3 regions of the Leptolyngbya sp. FACHB-671 genome follow, and region 3 is predicted to be linked to each of the others. Evidence: predicted binding sites of a transcription regulator. Region 3 holds the regulator's gene; each other region holds the start of a gene.
What was found. Region 3 encodes HrcA, which represses chaperone genes, less so after heat shock. Its sites were predicted from a motif close to ANTTAGCACTCNNNANTNNNGAGTGCTAANT; they were not measured.
Positions count from the first base shown of each region.

Region 1: the regulator HrcA is predicted to act here: its motif matches at 3,751-3,781, upstream of groL (chaperonin GroEL).
Region 2: the regulator HrcA is predicted to act here: its motif matches at 2,425-2,455, upstream of groES (co-chaperone GroES).

Region 1 covers NZ_JACJOV010000049.1:11,502-17,551, forward strand. Annotated here, with positions in the region: gene H6F93_RS04120 (hypothetical protein) at 1-413, shown strand, start outside; gene H6F93_RS04125 (MFS transporter) at 535-1,752, shown strand; gene groL (chaperonin GroEL) at 2,033-3,709, opposite strand; gene H6F93_RS04135 (WD40 repeat domain-containing protein) at 3,838-5,220, opposite strand; gene H6F93_RS04140 (DUF423 domain-containing protein) at 5,367-5,744, opposite strand; gene H6F93_RS04145 (DUF4351 domain-containing protein) at 5,826-6,050, shown strand, end outside.
Region 2 covers NZ_JACJOV010000134.1:40,615-46,664, reverse strand. Annotated here, with positions in the region: gene H6F93_RS20680 (hypothetical protein) at 216-524, shown strand; gene H6F93_RS20675 (RNA-binding S4 domain-containing protein) at 505-708, opposite strand; gene H6F93_RS20670 (alpha/beta fold hydrolase) at 782-1,678, shown strand; gene H6F93_RS35880 (PEP-CTERM sorting domain-containing protein) at 1,767-1,943, opposite strand; gene groES (co-chaperone GroES) at 2,617-2,928, shown strand; gene groL (chaperonin GroEL) at 3,060-4,694, shown strand; gene H6F93_RS20650 (FAD-binding domain-containing protein) at 4,757-6,050, opposite strand, start outside.
Region 3 covers NZ_JACJOV010000048.1:51,201-57,250, reverse strand. Annotated here, with positions in the region: gene H6F93_RS03210 (patatin-like phospholipase family protein) at 1-292, opposite strand, end outside; gene H6F93_RS03205 (hypothetical protein) at 593-964, shown strand; gene hrcA (heat-inducible transcriptional repressor HrcA) at 997-2,091, opposite strand; gene H6F93_RS03195 (rhodanese-like domain-containing protein) at 2,220-2,576, opposite strand; gene H6F93_RS03190 (pentapeptide repeat-containing protein) at 2,645-3,643, opposite strand; gene H6F93_RS03185 (hypothetical protein) at 4,483-4,680, shown strand; gene H6F93_RS03180 (polysaccharide deacetylase family protein) at 4,806-6,050, opposite strand, start outside.

The DNA.
Region 1 (6,050 bases), on a different contig from region 3:
CCTCACCTCAGGAGGCTTCTCCAACCCATTTTTTCGATTCAGAAGCGACTTTTGCAGAGGCGATATCTGTTGAGTCCTTACCGCCTCAACCGACTCAAACTTTTAGCTTGACTCCTTCTCATCAGGAAACCTGCCCAAAATGCAGCAGTCGGCTTGGACCGCCACTGAAATCATCTGGACGACAGATTTGCATTAAGTGCGGATGGACAGATAAGCCTAAAGGAGCTACTGCCTCCCAACGAGACGAAATCCCTCGTGCAGCTTCTGCATCCGTCAGCTTGCCCGACTACGAACTCAGGAAACTACTAGACCAGGCTGCTTCTGAGTCTTTGAACAACATGAAGCCCAAGCGTAAGCAAACCCCAAATTCTAATAAAAATAAGTCGCTGCCGTTGGAGGATGAGGGGGAGTGAGGGCGAAGCAGAAGCGATCGCTTCTTTAAAGTCGCTACTCTCCAAGGTCATTACTCTAAGATGAGTGAGTCATGGCACTCTGCCTGACCCTTGTCCGACCTACCTAAAAGGGAGTTCAATTGTGCAGCCTACCGCAAACAATGCTCCAGACAACACTCCTCCAGACAACACTCCTCAAACTCCAAAAGGGCTGCTCGGCGATCAAAATCTTTTAATCATTTTTGCGATCGCCCTGATTGCTATCCTGGGAGTCTCTAGCGTCACGCCAACGTTTCCTCGCTTAGCTGAAGCGCTGGAGGTGCCACCCCAAAACATTGGGTTGCTAGTCACCGTCTTTACCTTTCCCACAGTAGTTTTAGGTCCGGTTTTAGGCTTTCTAGCCGATCAGTTTGGCAGGCGAAAAATTTTGGTTCCGTCTTTGCTGCTGTTTGGCATTGCGGGGACAGCCTGTGCCTTTGCCCGTGACTTTAATCTGCTGCTATTTCTCCGCTTTCTTCAGGGTGTTGGAGCCGCATCGTTACTGTCGCTCAGTATTACCCTAATTGGCGACTTATATTCGGGAGACAGGCGCATCACAGCGTTGGGCTATCACGGTAGCGTCACCAGCATGGGTACAGCTAGCTATCCCATTATCGGTGGGGCGCTTGCTAGCCTGGGCTGGTATTATCCGTTTGCGCTGCCGATTTTAGCAATTCCAGTAGGGCTGCTAGTTCTGTTTGCGCTGCATAATCCTGAACCCAAAGCCCGGTTAAATTTACACGAATATTTGAGAAATGCCTTGACCGTGCTAAAGAATCGTCAGATTCTTGGGTTATTTCTAGCCAGCACTGCCAATTTTGTGCTGCTCTATGGTGCTTACGTCACTTACTTGCCGCAATTGATTGAGGAATCGTTTCAGACCTCTACTTTTACGATTGGGCTGATGCTCTCTAGCGTTTCGGTGGCGATCGCCCTTACGTCTTCTCAAATCGGCAATTTAGCAAGGCGCTTTTCACCTCAAACCCTGATCAGAATCTCCTTTGGGTTTTATGGGCTGGCGCTGCTGCTCGTTCCGTTTATGACTAATCTCTTGATGCTGCTGATTCCAACGACTCTCTTTGGCATTGGCTTGGGTATTGGTTTTCCCAGTATTCAAACACTTCTGGCAGAGCTATCGCCCCGACAGTATTTGGCGACTGTAATGTCGGTCAATGGTACTTTTTTTGGCATTGGTCAAACGCTAGGCCCTGTGCTGATGGGAGTTGCCTTTGCGATCGGAGGGATTAACAGCGTCTTCTTTGTAGGAGTTGGATTTGCGATCGCTGTCTCCATCGTCTTCCGCTATTGCGTTTGTATGTAATACCATTCCAAAAACTAAGGCTACAGATGGAAGGGCACCCCGCTCAGCGGGGTGCCCTTCCATCTGTAGCCTCGTTTTAGAGAAACGTTGTAATGCCGTTTCTACATGAGCTTACTATTTTGAAGCGTGTCCCAATTACAGCCGTTTTCAGATGAGTCAGCCACATCGTAGGGACGAACGGCGGTTCGCCCTTACAAAAGATTGTGGTTTATTCAAGTGAAACCCGCTGTAAGCGAAGACACGCCTCAATATATGTTGGCTTATTTGAGAGGACGCAGCATTACATCATACCCATGCCACCCATGCCACCCATACCACCCATGCCACCCATGCCACCCATACCGCCCATGCCACCATCGGCAGGAGCCGCAGATTTAGGTTCTGGCTTTTCGACGACGAGCGCTTCAGTGGTGATTACCATGCCAGCAACGGAACCCGCATCTTGCAGAGCAGAACGTACCACCTTTGCGGGGTCGATGATTCCGGCTGCAACTAGGTCTTCAAATTCGCCCGTCAGAGCATTGTAGCCAACGTTGAAATCCAAATCACGGACCTTCTCAACAATTACGGAACCTTCGGCTCCAGCATTGTCTGCAATTTGACGCAGTGGGGCTTCCAGGGCTTTGATTACAATGTCTGCCCCGATCCTTTCTTCAACGTTCAAGCTGTTCCTGAAGTCCTGCTGCACTTTCTGAGCCAGGTGAATCAGGGTTGTGCCACCACCCGGAACGATGCCTTCTTCAACGGCTGCTTTGGTTGCGTTGAGCGCGTCTTCGATTCGCAGTTTGCGATCTTTAAGTTCAGTTTCTGTAGCAGCCCCAACTTTGATTACCGCAACGCCACCAGACAGTTTTGCCAACCGCTCTTGCAGCTTTTCTTTGTCATAGTCAGATTCAGTGCGACCCAGTTCCTGGCGAATTTGAGCGATGCGCTTGTCTAGATCAGCTTTATTAGCAGCTTCAGCGACGATCGTAGTGCTGTCTTTGGTAATCGTCAGCTTACGAGCAGTTCCCAACATGTCAAGGCTGGCAGTGTCGAGGCTCAAGCCGATTTCCTCGGAGATCATTTGTCCACCGGTGAGGACGGCAATGTCTTGCAGCATGGCTTTGCGACGTTCGCCAAAACCAGGTGCTTTGATCGCGACAGCGTTCAGTACTCCACGCAAACGGTTGACGACTAGCGTTGCCAGAGCTTCACCATCTACGTCTTCTGCAATGATCAGCAGGGGTTGACCAGAACGAGCAATTTTTTCAAGGACGGGCACCAGGTCTTGAATGGTGCTGATTTTCTTGTCAGTGAGCAGAATCCGAGCGTTTTCAAGCTCGCAGATCATCCGCTCACTATCGGTTACGAAGTAGGGTGAGATGTAACCCCGATCGATCTGCATCCCTTCAACTGTTTCCAGTTCGGTTGCTAGAGATTTAGATTCTTCGACGGTAATTACGCCATCTCTGCCGACTTTATCCATTGCTTCGGAAATCATCGCGCCGACTTCTTCATCACTGCCCGCAGATACGGCAGCAACCTGGGCGATCGCATTTCCTTCAATGGGCTTGGCAATTGCCTCAATTTCTCTGACAATCTGGGCGATCGTTTTCTCGATGCCGCGTCGCAAGCTAACCGGGTTTGTTCCTGCTGCAACGTTCTTCAAGCCTTCCCGAATCATTGCCTGAGCTAGAACAGTGGCGGTGGTTGTACCATCTCCTGCCAAATCCTTAGTTTTAGAGGCAACTTCGCGAATCAGTTGAGCGCCCGTGTTTTCTAGCGGATCTTCTAATTCAATTTCCTTGGCGATCGTGATGCCGTCGTTGACAATCTGGGGTGCGCCATACTTCTTCTCTAGCACGACGTTTCGACCTTTAGGTCCAAGCGTGATTCGCACCGCGTCAGCAAGGGCATTTACGCCTCGTTCTAGCGCTTGCCGAGATTCTTCATCAAATACAACAAATTTTGCCATTGCCTGTCTCTCAGTCTCTCTATCTGAGTTCTCCTTCCAGAATTTAGCACTCTCTGATGGGGATTGCTAACGATCAGTTTCTCTCAAACAATGGCGGAATTCACGACTTGCCAAGGAAGGCTCGTTATCTATCGCTGCCAAACTTGAACTGTTGAGCCAGCGACCGCAATAAATCGCTGTCCATCAGCAGTGAAGTGAAAGGAAACACCTGAATAGAGATTGGGAAAAGCTTGCTGACGCTCTCCAGTCGCAATGTTGAATAGCCCGACGCTGTAGGGTGAGAGGTCGTAGGAAGGAGTATTTTCAACCGATGAAATTAAGGCATCGGCAGCAAGAGTTTGACCATCAGGGCTGAACAGGAGGCGATCGCCAAACGGCGGCGGTGCGGTAGTTAGTCCTTGATTGATCGGCATTGTGCGTTCCAGCTGTAGCGATCGCATACTCCAAAGTTTTACTGTGCCGTCTTCGCTCCAGCTTGCTAGAGTTCTTCCATCCGGGCTAAAGGTTAACGAGCGGATACCACCTATGTGTCCGGTGAGAGTTACGACTCGTGAACCAGTTCGGGCATTCCACAGTTTGATGGTGTTATCAGGGTCAACAGTAGCGATGATTTGCGTTAACCCAGAGGCAAGCCGAATTCCGGTCGGGTGAAAGGCAAAGGGGATGCGCCCACCGTTATCCGTGTCGGTTCTGCTTTGAGACAACTGGCGAATCGGTTGTCCATCTATATTCCACAGTTGCAGAGCGTTACTGTCATGGAGAACGCTGACGAGGCTTTGTCCATCTGGGCTAAAAGCAACCGTTTGAATTTTGTCTTGTCCGGGTTGCATTCCCAAGCTGAGGGTGCGGCGCACTTCACCAGTGTTAAGGTTCCACAATTTCACAGTCAGGTCAGAACTGCCGCTGGCAAGGGTTTGACCGTCGGGGCTAATGGCGATCGCATGAACCGCATACTGATGTCCGCTCAACGTGCGAATTGCCTCACCCGTTCTGGCATTCCATAGCTTTACAGTGCGATCGGACATACCTGCCGCAACAGTTTCGCCATCGGGTGTGAAGGCGATCGCGTGAACCACATCTCCCATCAAATGAATATTGACCAGTGAACCTGGTTCTTGAATGTCGCCATTGGGAGAAACCCATTCATCAGCGGTGCCCTGCACCAGTGTGGCTGTCTTCTCTCCCGTTTGCAGATTCCATAGTGTCAGGGTGCTACTGGGATCATTGCTACAGGAGCGCTCCCGGCTAATGCTGCTGACCGCAAGCGTCTGACTATTAGGACTAACAGCCATTGTCTTGGGATAAACCGGACACACGGTACCGGGATAAACCTGTGCTAGGTCAATTTCATAGCTCAGTTGGGCGTTTCCCCAGGCTTCTGGTTGATTCGCCTGGACTACGTTGGTCGTCCGGGTAGGCTGAGGTACACCGTGCGGCTGAAGGGTTAGCGCTGAAGCGGGAATTGCAGCAAGCAGGGCAAGAGAGGTGAAAGAAGCGATCGCAAAACGCATAAATCAGTAGCCGTAGCAAATAATAACCATGACATTTGGACAGAGATGCATCCGAAGCGCAGTCCCTCATCCAATCATGGCGAGAAGTTGTGCGATCGCTCCTTTGAATATGGCAGAACCACAACTGGCATGACGAGCGGCGATGCTTATTTCAATCCCCAAGATGCGATCGCCAAACATCCCCAACCGATTAGAAAGGCAACGCCTCCTAAAGGTGTAATTGCCCCCAACCATTTAATTCCAGAAAGGCTCAAGGCGTAAAGGCTACCTGAAAAAATTGCGACTCCAACGACGAAAGCGATCCCCGATGCGGTTAAAAGAGATTGATTTGTCTCAGCCCGCAGCAGCAACAGCGTCACGAATAGCAACGCCAGCGCATGATACATCTGGTAACGTGCCCCAGTTTCAAAGATTTCTAGGGCGCGATCGCTCAGCTTTTCTTTTAGTGCATGAGAAGCAAAAGCCCCAGCCGCAACTGAGGTGCCACCAAAAATGGAGGCGATCGCCAAAAAAATTTGACTCATGATTGCCCAATAGCTCCAAAAACTGCAATAGGATGATGAATCTGGTTTAGGAATGAATTAGTTTGGAGCGATCGCCCCACCATGATTGATCATGATCGCTTATTCAAAGAATTGCTCTCTACTTTCTTTGTGGAATTCATTGACCTGTTTCTGCCGGAGGTCAGCGCTTACTTGGAGCCAAATTCTCTGACTTTCTTAAATACAGAAGTGTTCACTGATGTGACGGAGGGCGATCGCCACGAAGCTGACCTGCTCGTCCAAGCCAACTTTAGAGGAGAAGACTCCTGTTTTCTAATTCACACTGAG
Region 2 (6,050 bases), on a different contig from region 3:
GTAGCTCGAAGCACAGAGCAAAACCCAACTCAACCTAAAGAAATTGTGAACAATAGAGCCAGGTCTATGGCAACGTTGGTTATTTTGTTAAGTTTTGGGGAATGTTCGGGTATTACTTAAACCAGAGGTGTATTTAGGTCAAGCTCAACCGTCCAAGAAGCGTTGGAATGGAGATATTCCACTGAAACTTCTTTTGAACTTAGGATTCAACTGCTGTGAAACTTGTTTTAGTTGCCCTATTTACAGCTTTCTATTTGTTAATGGCAATCCGTTTCTTTAAGGTCTGGTGGGTTTTCTTTAAGCGAGACACGGACTTGTCTTTAAACTGGACGTACATTTCCATCGCGGTATTGACTTTAGCAAGTGCATCCTGGCCAGTCGTCGTCCCTTTTGCGTACCTGGAGCTTTTGGCAAAAGTACAGCGGAATGCAGCAGAATTTGAGGTAGAGGCTTCCGAAACAGAAACTTCTGAATTAGAAGAAAAGGCAGAACCTAAAAATTTTGTTAGTCCAGTTGAACTGTAAAGGTTTCCCCTAAGGTGGAGATGCGATCGCCTTCTACCAATTTGCGTCCTCGCCGCGTTTCAACCGCTCCATTAACGCGCACTTCACCTCCTTGAATCAACAGCTTTGCTTCGCCTCCTGTTTGTGCAACACCGACGAGTTTCAAAAATTGATCCAGTTTGATTACAGTTGATTCTGTCGTCATATCGCTACTAAGAATTTCATCAAATTACACTTACAAAAGCTTCGCAACCCAAAATTCAAAACGGTAAAACTTCATGGTTGCCAATTTTCTACCGACTGAAGTTGGTTTGCTGACTGATCCTGCATCTGTTGCTCTAGCGCAGCAAATTGAGCGTCGGATCATTGGTGTGATCCAACATCCGCCAAAAACAACACCGTCCTGGCAGATTGCAACGGCTTGTGTTTGTCGAGGAACCGGAACGCCAATCGTTTTGCTGCATGGATTTGACAGTTCTCTACTGGAATTTCGCCGAGTTTTGCCCCTTTTAGCCGAACACCATCAAGTTTGGGCGATCGACCTACTAGGATTTGGCTTCACTGAACGAGTCAAAGGTGTGCCAATCAATCCGTCTTCAATCAAACGTCACTTGTACAGCTTTTGGCAAACTGCGATCGCCCAGCCCATCATTTTAATCGGTGCATCAATGGGAGGTGCAGTGGCAATTGATTTTATGCTCACCCATCCCCAATGTGTTAGCAAACTCGTACTAATCGACAGCATTGGATTTTCGGGCAGTTTCCCGCTAGGTCGGTTGCTGGTTGCGCCGCTAGATTGGTTCGCTGTGGAATGGCTACGCTATCGCAAGCTTGCTGCTCTAAATGCAGTTTCAGCCTTGCCTAATGCAGATCCAGTGCTGATCGACACGATTCGCTGTTCGCTGCTACATCAGCAAATGCCAGGTTGGAATGAGGCGATCGCCAGTTTCACTCAAAGCGGCGGTTACAGCGATCTCACACCTAAAATTGCTCAAATTCATCACCCGACGCTAATTCTGTGGGGAGAGTCAGATGATGTGCTGGGTACGGGAGATGGGGAGAGGTTTAGAAGGGCGATCGCCCACAGCAATCTAGTTTGGATTCAAAACAGCGGTCACGTTCCACACCTGGAGCAACCAAAGGCTACAGTCAGGGAAATCTTAGCTTTTTTGTAGAGTTTAGAGGCGCAACATTCAGTCATGACTCTGGGTCTATTTCGGGGACATCTGCTGAATGCTACGCCCTTAAAGGAGCAGTAGCTCTCTACACTTCCTCCTTGCGTCTTAACGTAGAGCCTGCACCCAAAACACTCATTGCCAGCGAACCTAGCAGCGAAGCGGGCTCCGGTACGGAAGCGGCTGGTTCAACCTCGTTGGCTTGAGCAACGTTGAGAAAGTGTAACTCCCAAGCATTTGTTCTAGAGTCGTCTGTACTGTCAATCCCACAAAAAGAACCTTGGCTGCAACCAAATGCTGTTGTTCATGGAAGTGACTTTAATAGATTGAAGGATAAGAAGTGGATATTTTCAGTAGAAATACTGCCTATGCGATCGCCTACGTAAATTTCGGTATAAGGGTAATTACTGAAAAATGATTGTCTGTTTGCAATCGCTGTTCCGTATTTCCACACTTAGGGTGTCAAAGGCAGCTTGAGCTAAGTCCAGTAAATTTGTTGATGTTGATTGAAAAAACACATTTATCCAGGTAGAAAATTTAGCTTTCAATGTTTACAAGTAACTCAAGATGAGCTATCGAAGGGTTTCCAGCAGAAGTAGCGAAAATTATGAAGTTAAAGATGTCTTTAAAGCTACGTAGGCAAATCTTTACTTCGCCCCTTCTAAAACACTCGATCTATGCTCAGTTCGGGAACCCGTACCGAAGAAATCGTTAAATTGAGTTGCGATCGCCTCTGTCGTTCGGTACATTAGCACTCAGGAGTTGAGAGTGCTAACTCTGGTTGCAGTTGGCTGTCAGCCATCGCTCAGTCTTCAGGCAAAATCTGTTCAATGCCTTGTTTATAGGGCTGTTGAGCTGTCCTGGACAGTTGAGTCGGAGCGCTAGCCGCTGAACCTTAATCCCCTTCATGAAGTTATTTATTGTCTGGAGAGCTTTGTATGGCAGCAGTATCCCTGAGCGTTTCTACCGTTAAACCACTAGGTGAGCGCGTTTTCGTCAAAGTAAGTGCGTCTGAGGAGAAAACCGCTGGCGGTATCCTTCTGCCTGATACCGCGAAGGAAAAGCCCCAGGTTGGAGAAATCGTTGCAGTTGGCCCCGGCAAGCGGAACGACGACGGTTCTCGTCAGGAACTAGAAGTCAAAGTTGGAGACAAAGTTCTCTATTCCAAGTATGCCGGAACTGACATCAAGCTAGGCACCGAAGAATTCGTACTGCTAGCTGAGAAAGACATCTTGGCGATTGTTGATTAATGAGTTCTTGAATGATGAGCTATGAGTTTTGAACCATTTCAGATTTATTTCGACTGAGAGTAGCTCAAAACTCAAAACTCAAAACTTTCCAAATCCACCTCCACAACTAAGAGTTCAAAGCTGAAGAAACTATGGCTAAGCGCATCATTTACAACGAAAACGCTCGTCGTGCCCTAGAAAAAGGAATCGATATTCTGGCTGAAGCAGTTGCTGTTACCCTCGGTCCAAAGGGACGCAACGTTGTCCTAGAGAAGAAGTTTGGCGCTCCTCAAATCGTTAATGATGGTGTCACCATCGCCAAGGAAATCGAGCTAGAAGACCACGTTGAGAACACGGGCGTTTCCCTGATTCGTCAGGCAGCCTCCAAGACCAATGACGCAGCTGGAGACGGTACCACTACTGCAACCGTGTTGGCTCATGCAATCGTTAAAGAAGGTCTGCGGAACGTGGCGGCTGGCGCTAACGCAATTTCTTTGAAGCGCGGTATCGATAAAGCGACTGCTTTCTTGGTTGAGAAGATTGCAGAACATGCTCGTCCGGTTGAAGATTCCAAGGCGATCGCTCAAGTTGGTTCTATCTCTGCTGGTAACGACGATGAAGTGGGTCAGATGATCGCTGACGCAATGGACAAAGTCGGAAAAGAGGGCGTAATTTCCCTGGAAGAAGGCAAGTCCATGACCACCGAACTGGAGGTTACAGAAGGGATGCGCTTCGATAAGGGCTACATCTCTCCCTACTTCGCAACTGACACCGAGCGGATGGAAGCAGTTCTGGATGAGCCTTTCATCCTGATCACTGACAAGAAAATTACCCTGGTACAAGACTTGGTGCCTGTGCTAGAGCAGGTTGCTCGTTCGGGTCGTCCTCTGCTGATTCTGGCTGAGGACATTGAAAAGGAAGCGCTGGCTACCCTGGTTGTAAACCGTCTGCGCGGTGTGCTGAATGTGGCTGCGGTGAAAGCTCCTGGATTTGGCGATCGCCGTAAAGCGATGCTGGAAGACATCGCCGTTCTCACCGGCGGTCAACTGATCACCGAAGATGCGGGTCTGAAGCTCGATAACACCAAGCTAGAGATGCTGGGTAAAGCCCGTCGCATCACCATCACCAAAGACACCACCACCATTGTGGCGGAAGGCAACGAAGCACCAGTCAAAGCTCGCGTTGAACAAATCCGCCGTCAAATGGAAGAAACCGAGTCTTCCTATGACAAAGAAAAGCTGCAAGAGCGTTTGGCTAAGCTGTCTGGTGGTGTAGCAGTCGTCAAAGTCGGTGCTGCAACCGAAACCGAAATGAAGGATCGCAAGCTGCGCCTGGAAGACGCAATCAACGCGACCAAAGCTGCGGTTGAGGAAGGCATCGTTCCTGGCGGTGGCACCACGCTGGCTCACCTCTCTCCTGAACTCGAAACCTGGGCCAACAGCAGCCTCAAAGATGAAGAGCTAATCGGCGCAAACATTGTGGCGCGTGCGCTGGCTGCTCCGCTGAAGCGGATTGCTGAAAACGCAGGTCAGAACGGTGCGGTGATTGCTGAGCGCGTTAAAGAGAAAGACTTCAACGTTGGCTACAACGCTGCTACCAATGAATTCGTTGACCTGTTTGAAGCTGGCATCGTTGACCCCGCGAAAGTGACCCGTTCTGCGCTGCAAAACGCGGCTTCGATCGCAGGCATGGTTCTAACCACCGAGTGCATTGTGGTTGACAAGCCCGAGCCCAAGGATGCTGCTCCCGCAGGTGGCGGCGGCATGGGTGGAGACTTCGACTACTAAGTTTCACTAAGTTAGCTAAAAAAGGAGGAAGGGCTAAGCCCTTCCTCCTTTTTTTGGATCTTTTAGGATGATTGCTGCTTTTGCTGTTGATAGATTTGCTTGAACAGGCTCTGCTGTTTTCTGTGATCCACAATTGGGTGCGGGTAGTTGCAGCGATCGCGCTCCTCGGCTGGGATTTCACCTGTCACTAAAAACTCAGTGTCAACGCTTCTTAACTCCGGTAGCCATTCGCGAATGTACTCGGCTTCTGGGTCAAACTTCTTAGCTTGACTGGCGGGGTTAAAAATTCGCAGTGGTTTGGGGTCCATGCCGCTGGAGGCACTCCACTGCCAGCCGCCGTTGTTGGCAGACAGGTCGGCATCATAGAGCCTTTGCATGAAGTATTTCTCGCCACGACGCAAATCAACCAGCAAATCTTTGGTCAGAAAACTGGCGACAATCATGCGGCAACGATTATGCATCCAGCCCAACTGATTCATCTGGCGCATCGCTGCATCGACAATCGGGTAGCCTGTCATGCCTTCACACCAAGCTTGAAAGTGTGCCTCGTTATCACCCCAAGGAAAGGTTTTGAACGGTTCCCGAAAGGCTCCTTCTGCCAATGACGGAAAGGCATACATGGCGTGCTGATAAAATTCTCGCCACGCCAATTCTTGCTGCCAGGTTTGAATGTTACTGGCGGTTTCGTCACTGCGACTGCGCTTTAAGGCGGTATCGGCTGCAGCCCAAACGGTACGCACACCAATCGTGCCAAATTTCAATGCAGCACTGAGGTGAGATGTACCGGAGACAGCAGGAAAGTTTCGCTGTTCTTTGTAGTCATCGATCGCCTGTTCTCGTTCGCAAAAGTCTTCTAGCCGCTCTTGGGCTGCCTGCTCTCCAGGGGCGAGCAAAAGCTCATTCTCCCACTCAAATCCCAGATCTTTAGCAGTAGGTAAGTCAATGCTGCCAGCCTGCTGGGCAGCTTTTTGTTCGCTGGGTGAAAGTCCTTCGGCTGCTTGCAGCGTTTCCACAGGGTCCATTTTTGCTTTGGCTCTCCAGTTGCGCCAAAAGGGAGTATAGACCGTATAAGGTTGCCCCGCGCCCGTGACAATCTCCTTGGGAGAATGCAAAAGCTGATCCCAAAAGGTTTGGAGCGGAATGCCAACTTGCTTGAGTGCCTCACTAACGGTGCGATCGCGCTCTCGTCCATAGGGCTCCACCCCCCGATTGCAAAAAACTGCTTTGGCATTCAGCGCTTTCGCTAAGGTGGGAATGGCTCGCACAGGCTGATCGCGCAAAATAATTAGCTGGCTGCCTGCCTGAGTGTAACGATCGCCCAGTTCCCGTAGGCTACCCATCATGTAAGTTACTCTG
Region 3 (6,050 bases):
CTACAATTTGTTCCAACTCATCAATCTGAAAATTAGCCGCTACCAGTACCGCTGTAATTGCTCCAGCCGAAGTGCCTGCCAGTTTGCGCCAGCGAAAGCCCAAGTCATCGCAGCAGCGCAACGCACCTAGGAAAGCGATTCCCCGTACACCTCCCCCTTCAAATACCCCATCTACGTAAATTTGACCATCTATCGAAGCAGGAGGAGGCATTCGACTTAAGATGTCTGCCTTCTCTTCAGATGCCAGCCGCAGTCCCGGTTCTGCCAAAATGTGGTCGGATTTCCACGCCATCGACAATGCCTCCCTGAAAGATTAGATCAGTGATATTGACGGGATACAAAGGCTAACTCTGCATTAACGGAAACCACGAATCATCAGGTTGAAATGGGCTAGAACACTGTCGCTAGAACATCGCCACTAAAACGCTATCAGTACCCTCTAGGGTAATGCTGCCATTTAGCTTGCTTGCTTAGGATAAAAACGTGAATTTGACAGGTAAAAAAAGTTGCAATTCCTATTCATAGAGGCAGCTTTTTATGACCTGTTCAATACACTTGCAACAACAAAACGTAGAACAGGAGAAGTAAAGCTATGGCAACTTTGGATGTCACTATTAAGACAGGTGGGGATGATCTACGCAGCGGCAGCCACGCAAACTTTTACGTCAAACTGCAAAATTCGCCGGTCAAAGAGTTTACGAGACTGGTTGGAGGATTGGGGGGAGGTTCGGAGACCATTACTCAAGTGGAGGTTCCTGAATTGACAGACCCTAATCAGGTGGAGTTTTTCCAATTGCAGCATGTTTCTCAGGAGAAAGGCACAGAAACAGCAGACAACTGGGATTTGGAATCAATCCAGGTGATTCTGCGGGCAGGACGGTTTCCTGCCGTTGTTGGCGAACATGGGGCGCATCGATTTGCGGGAGATAGCCGCTTGATTACTTTTGGCGGTACGGATACTTAACAGTGAGGCAGTTGTTTTTATTTGTCTAGACTTTATTGTCCAGACTGGCTAAGAGCTTCCGAAAGGTAATCGGCGGTAGCTTCGACGAGGGCGATCGCATTTTCGTACACCATTCGCGTTGGCCCTAACATTCCCACGCTGCCAACCTGGGTATTTCCCCGTTGATAGGTTGCAGAAACCAGGGTGCATGTGCGAATCGGCTCCAGCGGATTTTCAGAGCCGATTCTAACGGTGACTCGCTTGCCAGGGTTTTCAGGTTCAGTAGACTCGCAGATTAGCGACCAAAGCTGGTCTTGCTCTTCTTCTAAAAGTTGAATGATCGTTTGAACTTGCTGTAACTCTGAAAACTCTGGCTGACGGCGCAACACTTCAGCAACGCCGCTAATCAAAATTTGGGTAGAAACGGGCACCTGACTGCGGCTTGCTAATTCTTGAAGAGATACGCGCAACAGGTCCGCGTAGCGCTCAAATTCTCGTCCAAGGTCGCTCCAGTCCAGTGTGGAGATCTCACTGAGCGATCGCCCCCGTAGATGGCTATTGAGGAAATTGGAGAGAATTTGCAGTTCCCGGTCGAGCAGTTCGGCGTCGGGCTGCGTATCGCTGCTCAGTTTGGGCAAGTTGACCAATGTGGATTGAGTTTCGTAGGAATCTAGCACCACAATCAGCATCACCCGTCCGGGGTCAATTTGCACCAGTTGCAGGTGACGCAGCTGCACCGTGCTGGCTTGGGGCATGGTGATTAGCGCAATGTAGCCACTCAAAGTTGAGAGAATTTGAGCCGCACCGCGCATCAGTGCCTCAAAGCTGCAATTGTCCCAGTTCAATTGGTCTGAGAGCATTTGGTCGGCTCGACGAGCCAGCGCTTCTGAGGGCGTAATTAGCTGATCGACATAGATGCGATAGCCAGAGTCAGAGGGAACTCGTCCTGCTGAGGTGTGAGGCTGATAGAGCAAGCCTGCCTTTTCCAGGTAGCCCATTGCGTTGCGAATCGTAGCGGGGCTGACCCTGGGATTAAATCCTTCCACCAGCGCTTCAGAGCCGACGGGCTTAGCAGTAGCGATGTAGTGACGCACCGTTGCCCAGAGAACTTGCTGCTGGCGATCGCTAAGCTTGAGTTGTATTGACATTTGAGCCAGAGCTAAAGTGCTGTTTACTGATCGTAATTTAGCTGACCTGTCGTTGCCTAGTTGGTAGGGGCTAATACCGAGCCGAGCAGCGCAGGGAGAACAGGGTTAAATCGGGTTAAACCGTAAGGTTAATAACGAGGAACAGTTGGATCAACAGCGGTTGAGTAAGCATCAATGCCACCCGTCAAGTTTTTGACATGGGTAAAGCCTTGATTGAGCAACCAGTGACACATCTGGGCAGAGCGCACCCCGTGGTGACACATGACGACGGTTTCTGCGTGAGGGTAAAATTGCGTCTGAACCTGCCCTGACCACTGAGCAAACTGGCTCAGCGGCAGGCTGTGAAACGAGTCTAGACTAGCGATCGCCAGTTCTTCAGGCTCTCTGACGTCAATCAGTTGCAGGCGATCGCCAGCAGCCAAGCGCTCAGCTAATTCCTCAACGCTGATGTGGGCGAGCGGTAGATTCGAAGCTTGAGCAGTCATCGGGTTAACTTAAAACAGTTCTAAGTTGTATATAGTTATGCATACAAACTTAGCACGTTGTCTTCCCTTCATCCCCCGTTCTTCGTGCCATACAAACTGCCATCGGGCATCCGAGTCCCAGTCAAGATTGCCCCTGTCATTTTGACCATGATGCGATCGCTAAATCCAATTCGAGCACCACTTAAATCAGCGCCACTCAAGTCAGCGCCACTCAAATCAGCCCCAATCAAATTCGCCTCTCTCAAATCAGCGTTACTCAAATCAGCCTGAAGTAGATTCGCTCGAAACAGGTTTGCTTTCTGGAGATTCGCACCGTTTAAGTTGACATTGTGTAGAAATGCGTCGGTTAGGTTAGCCCCGCTCAGGTCGGAGTTGCTCAAGTTTCTACCGGACAAGTCTTTTTCTCGCAGGTCTGACCCACTCAGGTTTGACCCACTCAGGTCAGGAGCCTGTGGTTTGGGCTGACGTGGAGCGGGCTGATAGGTGTGGTGAGCCGAAGACGAATGAGCTTGCGCTGAGCTAGGAGGCTGAGCTTGGGAGTGAGTTGGGGATGACTGAGACTGACGATAGGTTGACTGATTAGTTCGGGATGGACTGTGACGAGACTGCTGCGACTCAGAAGCGGGCTGCTGGTCGCGAGGCTGCTGGTAAGCATCTTGTCTATAAGTAGAAGCAGTCTGGTTGTTAGAAGCAGTCTGGTTATTGGATTGGGAACTGGTTGGGGGCGGCTGATAGTAAGGTCGGGGCGGTGGCTGGTAGTAATAGCGAGGATGGATAGGTTCGCGTCGAGCTTGCGTCTGGGTGGTTTGAGATGAATTGGACGAGCTGGACGATTTGGATTGACTGGATTGGGTACTGTGGTGCGATCGCAACCGATCGCGCGCCTGGTTAATTTCCTTCAGCTTTTCCTGTGCCTTTTGCAGCAAACGTGGGTTGTCTTGCGGAATGCGATCGGGATGCCAGATAAAAACCAAATCCTTGTAAGCCTGGTTCACTTCTTCCAGTGAGGCTCCAGGCTCCAGGTCTAGCACTCGATAGCAACGCTCCAAGTCGTTCTTTCTTAACAAGATATCACCACCTTTCGCAAGCCATTGGACTTACATTAATCCGAAGTAGCCAAACATGAGTTAAATAGAATACTTCCTTTAGAAGTCGGACAGGATTATGTCCCTTGCAAGCAATTTTGGCTCTGATTGCCAGTTGAGCAACAGCCCTGTCTTACTGTTGCAAGCAATGTCTTGATTTTAGTATGGCTGGCTTATCGATCGCCTTTTCCACTCTTCCCTATTACAGCAACTTTCGTCAAAACGAGCCTCATTCTATGGAAATTGAGCATAGCTGTGTAAGCCTACTTCCATAGTCGTGCATTCTCCTAAACCTCTGGTCCTAAATTCGTAGGTTGGGTGAAGCAAAGCAGAACCCAACAGTCCCTTGAATGCGACGGGTCTGACTGCGACTAGTCCTCACGCCCCCAACTCACCTGCATCTAAAACTAAACTGACTCTCTCTACAAAATGATGTGCCTCTAGGCTCTAATCAAAGCTGACCTCGCTGAATAAGAGGTCAGCCTAGCTAGCCATGAAGCCAGCCTAGTTAACTGCGAAGCCAGCCTAACTAACTACGAAGCCAGCTTAGCTAGCCACTAAGCCAGCCTAGCTAGCCATGAAGTCAGCTTCACTTACTGGGAAGCCAGCCTAGTCAGCCACTAAGCTAGCTTAGTCGGCTACGAAGCCAGCCCGGTTAGCCATAAAGCCAGCTTCACTTACCGGGAAGTTAGCCTAGCCAGCCGTGAAGTTCGCTTAGACGACCATGAAGCTGGCTCACCTGACATGTTGAATCAAGTTCACAGCAGTTAGAGATCAAGCGTCTAACGAATCTAATTCGTAGCCGCAGGAATCAACCTGCCTTGCAGGCTACTGAAGACCCAGAACTTATATGGAATCCGTTTCGTAAAGAAGCACTATTGGGTGTACGGGCGAAGCATTCGGTCATAATCCTTGCCACTGAAGCACAATTCTTTTGCCGAACGCTTCGCCCCTACCGCTACCGCTACTTTACAGATGGTATTTGGTCTTACAGCCACTTTCGGATGGGTGAGCCCTAGCGTAGGGGTAGTTCGCGAACTGCCCTACAGGGATTTGTGGTCTATCCAAGTGGTGCTGTAACGAACCGAAGCAGGTTGGTTTGGTTTCAACAGCGGCAGTTCCAACCGCCAAAGCTTGGTGCGATTCAAAAGTCGGCTTGCAAAATAGCTTCTCCACGCCGATACAGTTCTCGTGCATACTCCGTCCAGGTGCCCTGACCCCAATAGCGAAAGCAACTAGTCTGCAACAGCAGATTGTGCAGCAGCGCGTTACGGTAGCGGGGTTGCCGGGTGAGCGACGGATCGTCTGCCAGCAGCGGATCAATCGTCTGGTGAAATAGGGCACTGAGTTGATTCATTGGCGTGAGGACGTTTTCGTAGCCTTTCACCCAGCTCAGGTCGTTTGTCCAGGAGCTACCATCCATGTGAAAGTTGGGGTTAGCTTGCTTGAGGCGGGCGATCGCCCCACTCACTGCCTCTGGACTAACCGCGTCTCCAATCTGCTGCCAGATCTGGTGCTGCCCCACTGCCTGACAGGTAGGATAGTCTGCTGGTTGAACCCCTGCCGCCTCAATTAGCTCCAGATATTCAGTCCCGTTTAGCCCCACTACGCCCGTTTTGCCGCCGCCTGACTGCCTCATGTCATACCAGGCATTCTTAAACCCGGAGGGAAACTCGTTCATCATCACGCCGCCATTCTCGCCATCGCCAATCTGCGACACCAATGGTGGAATCGTCACCCCGCCCAACTGCTGCCGAGACAGCGTTTTTGCCTCATAGTAAGGCTGCATCTGCGCCACCAGCTTGGTGTCCGACCCCTGGGTCTTAATCAGAGCCGTGATGCTGATTGTCTCGCCATGAGCATTACGGGCAACCAGACGATGAGGCAAATGTTTGTCAGACAGTGGTTGTCCAGCCAGCGTTTCTACAGCGTGTTCCTGCACCAGCAGCCAACGATAGCCACATTCCTTTAACGCTTTGACGAACTCATATAGTGTGTCGGGATGGTTGGGCAGGTGCATCTCTGGCGGTGAGAAGCCTTTGACACGAGCTAGCGCATCCCAACCAAAAATTGCGGCAAAGTGATGCTGCCACGCCTGGATATGCAGCTTCAGGTCAGGAATCGGGGTAGATGGCGCAACTGCATGGCTCCACATGGTTCCCAGCCATTCCACGTAGGGCTGATAGGTTGCGTCGCAGGCAACACGCTTCAGGTTTTCTAAAATGTCGCCCCGTCCCATTTGCCGCAGCCCCCAAAGCAGATTGCCCGAGTAGTCGAGCATGACGCGAGGGTTACAGCCCTGAGATACCAGTTCGGGAATGAAGTCGGCGATGCGGGAATAACACCAGGAAAACGGCCCGGCGTTGTGGTTGTCGCCTTCGTGGGTGTG